One region of the Listeria grayi genome, then DNA from elsewhere that is predicted to be linked to it. Evidence: a T-box and tRNA genes for the amino acid it is inferred to sense, from the RefSeq annotation. Region 1 holds a T-box; the other holds one or more tRNA genes.
The links. The T-box of region 1 lies ahead of thrS (threonine--tRNA ligase). A T-box ahead of a tRNA ligase gene usually reads a tRNA of that ligase, here a tRNA-Thr.
Positions count from the first base shown of each region.

Region 2: it has a tRNA-Thr gene. The T-box ahead of thrS (threonine--tRNA ligase) is inferred to sense a tRNA for this amino acid. The anticodon was not compared.

Region 1 is NZ_LR134483.1:1,547,945-1,552,376, reverse strand. It holds gene nrdR (transcriptional regulator NrdR) at 1-76, shown strand, start outside; gene EL241_RS07540 (replication initiation and membrane attachment family protein) at 82-1,461, shown strand; gene dnaI (primosomal protein DnaI) at 1,471-2,394, shown strand; T-box leader at 2,445-2,669, shown strand; gene thrS (threonine--tRNA ligase) at 2,745-4,432, shown strand, end outside.
Region 2 is NZ_LR134483.1:2,556,603-2,561,034, forward strand. It holds gene EL241_RS12565 (MDR family MFS transporter) at 1-1,396, opposite strand, end outside; gene EL241_RS12570 (TetR/AcrR family transcriptional regulator) at 1,569-2,459, opposite strand; tRNA gene EL241_RS12575 (tRNA-Thr) at 2,601-2,673, opposite strand; tRNA gene EL241_RS12580 (tRNA-Asn) at 2,698-2,773, opposite strand; rRNA gene rrf (5S ribosomal RNA) at 2,788-2,903, opposite strand; rRNA gene EL241_RS12590 (23S ribosomal RNA) at 2,977-4,432, opposite strand, start outside.

The DNA of each region.
Region 1 (4,432 bases):
GTATCGGCAATTTAAAGACATCAATGTATTCGTCGAAGAATTAAAAGAACTGATGGAAAAAAATAAAGAAAGGTGAGCGCTTTGGCCGGATTTTGGATGGAATTACAAGCGATAGACAGCTATCAAGTAAAACTAAATGGTACATTTAATACGATCGATGCCAAAACACTCACGATGCTTTACCAACCCTTGATGGGAACAAGCAGCCTAGCGCTATACCAAACGTTAGCCGCAGAAGTAGAAGAGAACCGTCTTTGGACAGCAGAAAGCCGCTCTCACATGCAGCTCCTAAGCATGCTTCATGTAGGACTCGAAGAATTATTTGAAGCACGCTTGAAACTAGAAGGACTAGGGCTACTCAAAGTCTTTATGAAAGATGCGGACGACACCCGTGAATACGTGTACGAAATCTTGCCGCCACTTTCGCCAGCCCAATTTTTCGGGGATGGCTTATTGAATATTTATTTATTCAGCCAAGTAGGCGAAAAGCAGTTTAAACGATTACGCACATTTTTCTCAGATGAACCATTACCAGCAAACGATTATAAAGAAGTGACACGATCCTTCCAAGATGTTTTTGAAACTTTCAAAGGTACTGCGATTCCACCCGATGTTAACCATGTTGCTTCCGAAGTTTTTCAGAAAAGCAAACCGACAGTGATCCAATTAGATAAAAAAACATTCGATTTTGAAGCCTTTTATCAAATGCTTTCTCCGCAATTGATCACACGAGAACAAATCACGCCTGCTGTCGAACAAGCACTGGTGAAAATGCATACGATCTATGGCGCTTCAGCAGAAGAATTAGTGACTTACTTATATCGCGCGCTAGAACCGAGCGGCGATATCGATTTAGAATACTTACGAAAAATCGTTCGCAACGGCTATCATATCGAGACCGGCAGACTACCGGCCCTTAGCATGAAACAAAGCGCCCCACAAGAAAAAATATCAGAGCAGTCAGAACCGGCCAGCGATGAAGAAGCTTTGCAGATCTATTTGGAGAACATCACGCCGTTTCAGCTACTGGTAGACATTGCGGATGGAGCAAGACCCGCTGAGACCGATTTGAAAATCGTGGAAGAAGTAATGGAACAACAGCAGTTACCGACACCAGTCATGAATGTCTTGATCGAGTACGTTCTTTTGCGCCTTGATGGCAAGATCGCCCGTAACTACATGATGACGATCGCGGCACACTGGAAACGTAAAAAAGTCCAAACCGCAAAAGATGCGATGGAACTTGCTTGGGCTGAACACGAGAAATACAAGCGCCTACAGGAAGAAACCAAAGACAAGCCAACGAACTACTCACGCCGCGGCAATGGAAAGAAAGAAGTCCTGCCGGAATGGTTTGATAAAGAAACTGCAGAACCGACTGACAGCAAAATGACGAATAAAGAAAAGCAAACCTTGGAAGAACAGGTTCGCGAAATCAAAGAAAAACTAAAAAAGAGGTAGGTGAAAGAAATGGATAAAATCAATCAGACGCTAGGCAATCTCTTCGACGGACGTGATTTCGATGATCGTTATCAAAAACTGAAACAAGAAGTTTTGGCTTATCCGCGGGTAAAAACGTTTCTTGAAGAAAATAAAGACGTGCTCTCCGAACAAATGGTCAATCAAAATTTATCAAAGCTATATGAATTTATGACCGAAAATCAAAAATACGAAGAGAAACAAGAAACCATGATGCCGGGCTATGCGCCAAGATTATCCTTGAATGGCGAATATATCACTGTCAGTTATTATCCTACGAAGGAAAAAGTCGAAGCAGATAAAAGACGTGCGATCGAAAGACGGATGCGCTCTCTCTACATGCCGAAACAAGTGCTGGAAGCAGATCTCGAAGATTTTTTCACGGACGAAGAATCGCGCCAAGTCGCCTTGGTTGAAGCTTATCAATTTTTGAACAGCTACCCAAGTGCAAACGGTGAGCGTCTAAAAGGTCTCTATATCCATGGTAATTTCGGGACAGGAAAATCCTACTTGCTAGGAGCGATGGCGAAAGAGCTTGCCGTAAAAGGCATCTCATCAACGCTTGTCTATCTGCCTGAATTCATGCGTGAGATCAAACAGTCGATCTCAGATAATACCGTTGGCGAAAAGATCCAGTTTGCGAAAGAAACCGATATTTTGATGCTGGATGACATCGGTGCCGAAGCCATGACAGCATGGACCAGAGATGAAGTTCTCGGTGCGATCCTGCAGTTCCGTATGCAGGAAGAACTACCGACATTCTTTTCGTCCAATTACACCATGAACGAGCTGGAAAGCCATTTGATGTTTACCGGGAACGGAAATGAAGAACGATTGAAAGCAAGGCGAATCATGGAACGTATCCGTTATTTATCCAAAGAAGTCGGTTTGGAAGGCAAAAACAGACGCTATTAAAAAAAGACTTGAAAATTAGCCGATTGTAGCATATAATGCTTATCATATACTAACAAGTAACGATGAGGACAACCATTCTAATTGGTGATTACAGAGAAGGAGGGGTAGCTGCGAACCTCCGAATCGAAAATTAGAAATCGGACCACCTCTAAACTGCTGTCAGGAACGCTTTTGCAACTATTGACAGCCGGCTTGCCTCGTTATTGGCAACAAGAGTGAAGCTTTTTTAGCTTCAGAATCTTGGGTGGAACCACGAGCGTAAACTCGTCCCTTGAGCGTAGTAGGGGCGGGTTTTTTATTTTGCCTTCCTTTACTTACAAAATCTAAAACAAACAAAGGAGTCGATAAAAATGAAAATCACTTTCCCAGATGGTGCAGTAAAAGAATTTGATAAAGGAGTTTCTACTGCAGACATCGCCGCATCCATCAGCCCAGGACTGAAAAAGAAAGCCTTAGCTGGAAAAATCAATGGTGAATTGGTGGATCTGGCAACACCAATCGAAGAGGACGGAAAAATCGAGATCGTCACTCCTGATCATGAAGACGCCCTTGGCATTTTACGTCACAGCACAGCACACTTGCTTGCTCAAGCACTTAAACGCCTTTATCCCGACATCAAATTTGGAGTTGGACCGGCAATCGAAACAGGCTTTTACTACGATGTCGATACAGAAGAACCAATCAGTGAAGAATCTTTCCCAGTGATCGAAAAAGAAATGCAGAAAATCGTCCGCGAAAATCTGCCGATCGTTCGGGAAGTTGTCAGCCGCGAAGAAGCGATCAAACGCTTTGAAGCAATTGGCGATCATTATAAATTGGAATTGATCGAAGCGATACCAGCGGATGAAACGGTAACTATTTATTCACAGGGTGAATTTTTCGACCTTTGCCGCGGGATCCATGTCCCTTCCACAGGCAAACTACAAGTCTTCCAATTGCTTAATGTAGCCGGTGCATACTGGCGCGGCGATAGCAATAACAAGATGCTGCAGCGTATTTACGGAACAGCTTTCTTCGATAAAAAAGACCTAAAAGCTTTCTTGAAAATGCAAGAAGAAGCAAAAGAACGCGATCACCGTAAGTTAGGTAAAGAACTAGGATTGTTCGCGATCTCCCAAGAAGTAGGGCAAGGCTTGCCACTTTGGTTGCCGAAAGGTGCTACGATCCGCCGCGTGATCGAACGCTATATCGTAGATCGCGAAGAGCGTCTCGGTTATAGTCACGTCTATACACCAATCATGGCCAAAGTAGATTTTTACAAACAAAGCGGTCACTGGGATCACTATCATGAAGATATGTTCCCGCCAATGAAGATGGATAACGAAGAATTGGTTCTACGCCCAATGAACTGTCCGCATCACATGATGGTCTATAAAAATGACATCCACAGCTATCGTGAGTTACCGATCCGAATCGCCGAACTAGGCCTGATGCACCGTTATGAGATGAGTGGTGCCTTATCAGGATTGCAACGTGTTCGCGGGATGACATTAAATGATGCGCATGTTTTCGTAAGACCAGATCAAATCAAAGATGAATTCAAACGCGTGCTTGAACTTATCCTTGCCGTATACAAAGACTTCGACATTACAGATTATAAATTCCGCTTGAGCTACCGCGACCCTGAAAATACAGAAAAATATTTTGATGATGATGCGATGTGGGAAAAAGCACAAACAATGCTCAAAGATGCGATGGATGAAATGGAAATGGATTATTTTGAAGCAGAAGGCGAAGCAGCATTTTACGGACCGAAATTAGACGTCCAAGTAAAAACAGCGATTGGGAAGGAAGAAACACTATCGACTGTTCAACTTGATTTCCTTTTACCAGAACGTTTTGATCTGACTTATATCGGTGAAGACGGCGAAAAACACCGCCCAGTTGTTATCCACCGCGGTGTTGTTTCTACAATGGAACGCTTTGTCGCTTATTTGATTGAAGAATACAAAGGTGCCTTCCCAACTTGGCTGGCTCCGATCCAAATGCAGATCATTCCAGTCAATCGCGATGCTCATTTCGATTACGCTAAAGAAGT
Region 2 (4,432 bases), 1.0 Mb from region 1:
ATTTTTTGATGATTGCTTCTTTTTTACGGTCTTGGATAAAGAAGCTCAATATCAGACCCAGTACAGAGAAGATGACCGCAACCATAAAGGCTGCTTCCATCCCGCCTAAATTGGCATCAAGTGCTTTTTGAGCAGCTTGAGTCGGATGACCAGCCATCCACATCTTACTTGGCATATTGTTTTTCGTGACATTCGTTAATACAGTGATCAATATCGCCGTTCCGATCGAACCGGCAATTTGACGAATCGTATTATTCACGGCTGTACCATGATTGATCAGTTTTTCCGGCAAAGCATTCATCCCAGCTGTACTTACCGGCATCATAACCATTGCGATCCCTAGGAAACGAACTGCATAGAAAATCACGACGTACCAGATAGATGTATCTGCTTTTAAGAAAATAAATGGTATCGTTCCGCCTGTTAGAATGATCAGGCCGATAATCGTCAGCCAACGCGCCCCGATCTTATCAAAGATGATCCCAGTCACAGGGCTCATGATCCCCATTACAAGTGCACCTGGAAGAAGTAATAATCCCGAATGGAATGCAGACTCACCAAGAATGTTTTGGGTGTAAAGCGGTAAGACGATCTCTGCTCCGATCATTGCCATCATGACGATCGAACCTAAGATGACGGACAACGTGAAAATCGGATAGCGGAAAACACGCATTTCCAAGATCGGATTGTCGATCCGCAACTGGCGCCATACGAATAGGAATGTAAATACAGCTCCCAATATCAGCATCGTTACCACAACTGGATCAGACCAGCCATCGTTTCCAGCTGCACTAAATCCGTAGAGCAACGAACCGAATCCTAATGTAGACAAAACAATCGAGAAATAATCGATTTTTGTATTTTTAAGAATGACTACTTTTTTCATTCCGAAAATAGCCAAAATAATATCAATAACAGCAATCGGTATCAAGATGATAAAGAGGACATGCCAGTCATATGAATCAACGACCCAACCAGACAACGTAGGACCGATTGCCGGAGCAAAGGCAATAACCAGCCCCATCAGCCCCATTATGGCTCCTCGTCGTTCCCTCGGGAAGATCAGTAAGAAAATCGTTTGCAAGAGCGGCATCATAATACCTGCTCCAGCTGCTTGAATGATCCGACCAATCAATAAAGTAGAAAACGAACCCGAAATGGCCGCAATCACCGTTCCGATAGTAAATACTATCATTGCTGTAAGAAACAAGACTTTTGAACTTATCTTTTCAATCAATAAGGCAGTGATCGGTATCATAATACCGTTCGTCAATAAAAATGCAGTTGTAAGCCACTGACCAGTCGCCGCAGTTATATCCAGATCCTTCATGATTTTCGGCAATGCAGTAGCAAGTATAGTCTGATTCAATACGGCCACAAATGCACCGACGATCATCGTAACTACTAAGAAGGCACGGCTATAATTTTTACCGTTCACATCGACTGCTTGCTCTGTAGGTGTAGTAGTTGTCACAATTATTCCCCTTCCTTCTCGCAAAATAGCGAATAATTGTAGTATAAATAAAAAGAACTGCTAAGTCAATAAAAATATACTCATAGTATAAATTTTATAATAAGCGATTGATATTACCCTCTAACTCCACGATTTCACTTTGGATCTCCGGCAATGCATTTTGCTTCAAATAAAGTAGCGTTCCTTGCACAATAAAGTGCCGCGGCGTTTCCTGAGTATTGACCTCGATCAGCAATGCCTTGAGCGACTCTTTATACTGCCACTTATCTTGATCCAAAATATCAAGCTCATCGATTTTATCAGCCAACGCTTCTACAGCTTCTCTTACCAAAGCTAGCCGTTTGTTCCGAACAAGATTGCTGTCCGATATAATTGCTTCAATATCCTCTTTCGTCATCATCAGGTCTTCTGTTTGGACAATATCTTCCACCAAAACATCCATTCGGCGCATGATATATAAAAGAATCCGATCAATAAAACTTTCATCCATATTTTTATGAGCCATTGTAAGCACTGCAATAATAAGCATCCCACACAGCATCCACGTAATATCAGCCTCGTACTTTTTAACACGCTTACCATAGACATCTACTAACATCTGCTTCAGAAACTCAATCCCTTTATAACGAATACCACGAAGATATTCATTAAATTCTTTATCGCCGACACCATTAGAAATTGTGACATCCAACACTTCGCCGTTATTTTTATTAAAATAGATCATCATTTTTAAAACATCGATAAAGTTATCTTTCTTACTTTGAGACTGATTTGACATGATCTGCTCTAAACGCTGGAATAAAATGGCGTGTTCTTGCTTAAAAATAGCAATTGCCAACTCTTCTTTAGAAGTAAAATAATTATAAAATGTTCCCTTTGAAACGCTGCTTTTATCTATTATATCTTGAACAGAAACTTGAAAATACCCCTTCGTCTGGAATAATTCTTTTGCTGCGAGTACGATTTGCGATTTCTTGGTCTTCATTTACTCCCCTCCATTATACCTATAGTATAAAATAAACTAGACGTTTATTCAAGTATAGGGCCAGATGCCTTATTTCATTTTGAGATATATTTAGTAATAAAAAAGATAGTCAGCATTGGAAGCTGACTATCTTTTTTATTAAGCCACTTGTCGGACTTGAACCGACGACCCCTTCCTTACCATGGAAGTGCTCTACCAGCTGAGCTAAAGCGGCAATTATATTTTTATACACAAAAAATGGCTCCACAGGTAGGACTCGAACCTACGACCGATCGGTTAACAGCCGATTGCTCTACCAACTGAGCTACTGTGGAACAATAAAAAAATTGCCCGGCAGCGACCTACTCTCACAGGGGGAAACCCCCTACTACCATTGGCGCAGAGAAGCTTAACTACCGTGTTCGGGATGGGAACGGGTGTGACCTTCTCGCCATAACTACCAGACAATATAAGAGAAAAACATTCTCTCAAAACTAGAGAAGAAAGGTTGTAAAGTTTTCACCGATAATCATTTTTATTGGTTAAGTCCTCGATCGATTAGTATTTGTCCGCTCCATATGTTGCCATACTTCCACTCCAAACCTATCTACCTGATCATCTTTCAGGGATCTTACTTTCCGAAGAAATGGGAAATCTCATCTTGAGGGGGGCTTCACGCTTAGATGCTTTCAGCGTTTATCCCTGCCGCACATAGCTACCCAGCGATGCTCCTGGCGGAACAACTGGTACACCAGCGGTGCGTCCATCCCGGTCCTCTCGTACTAAGGACAGCTCCTCTCAAATTTCCTGCGCCCGCGACGGATAGGGACCGAACTGTCTCACGACGTTCTGAACCCAGCTCGCGTGCCGCTTTAATGGGCGAACAGCCCAACCCTTGGGACCGACTACAGCCCCAGGATGCGACGAGCCGACATCGAGGTGCCAAACCTCCCCGTCGATGTGGACTCTTGGGGGAGATAAGCCTGTTATCCCCGGGGTAGCTTTTATCCGTTGAGCGATGGCCCTTCCATGCGGAACCACCGGATCACTAAGCCCGACTTTCGTCCCTGCTCGACTTGTCAGTCTCGCAGTCAAGCTCCCTTGTGCCTTTACACTCTGCGAATGATTTCCATCCATTCTGAGGGAACCTTTGGGCGCCTCCGTTACTCTTTAGGAGGCGACCGCCCCAGTCAAACTGCCCACCTGACACTGTCTCCCCACGCGCTAAGCGTGGCGGGTTAGAATGGTCATACAGCCAGGGTAGTATCCCACCATTGCCTCCTTGCACGCTGGCGCGCGCAGCTCTTAGGCTCCTACCTATCCTGTACAAGCGGTACAAACATTCCATATCAGGTTGCAGTAAAGCTCCACGGGGTCTTTCCGTCCTGTCGCGGGTAACCTGCATCTTCACAGGTACTATAATTTCACCGAGTCTCTCGTTGAGACAGTGCCCAGATCGTTGCGCCTTTCGTGCGGGTCGGAACTTACCCGACAAGGAATTTCGCTACCTTAGGACCGTTATAGTTACGGCCGCCGTTTACTGGGGCTTCAATTCGCACCTTCGCTTGCGCTAAGCGCTCCTCTTAACCTTCCAGCACCGGGCAGGCGTCAGCCCCTATACGTCACCTTACGGTTTTGCAGAGACCTGTGTTTTTGCTAAACAGTCGCCTGGGCCTATTCACTGCGGCTCTCTCGGGCTTTCACCCTAATAGAGCACCCCTTCTCCCGAAGTTACGGGGTCATTTTGCCGAGTTCCTTAACGAGAGTTCTCTCGCTCACCTTAGGATTCTCTCCTCATCTACCTGTGTCGGTTTGCGGTACGGGCAGTACAGTTCTAACTAGAGGCTTTTCTTGACAGCGTGAAATCAGGAACTTCCGTACTTAATTTCCTTCCCCATCACAGCTCATGCTTCGCGAGAAGCGGATTTGCCTACTTCTCACACTCACTGCTTGGACGCACCTTTCCATTCGTGCGATTCCTTATCCTTCTGTGT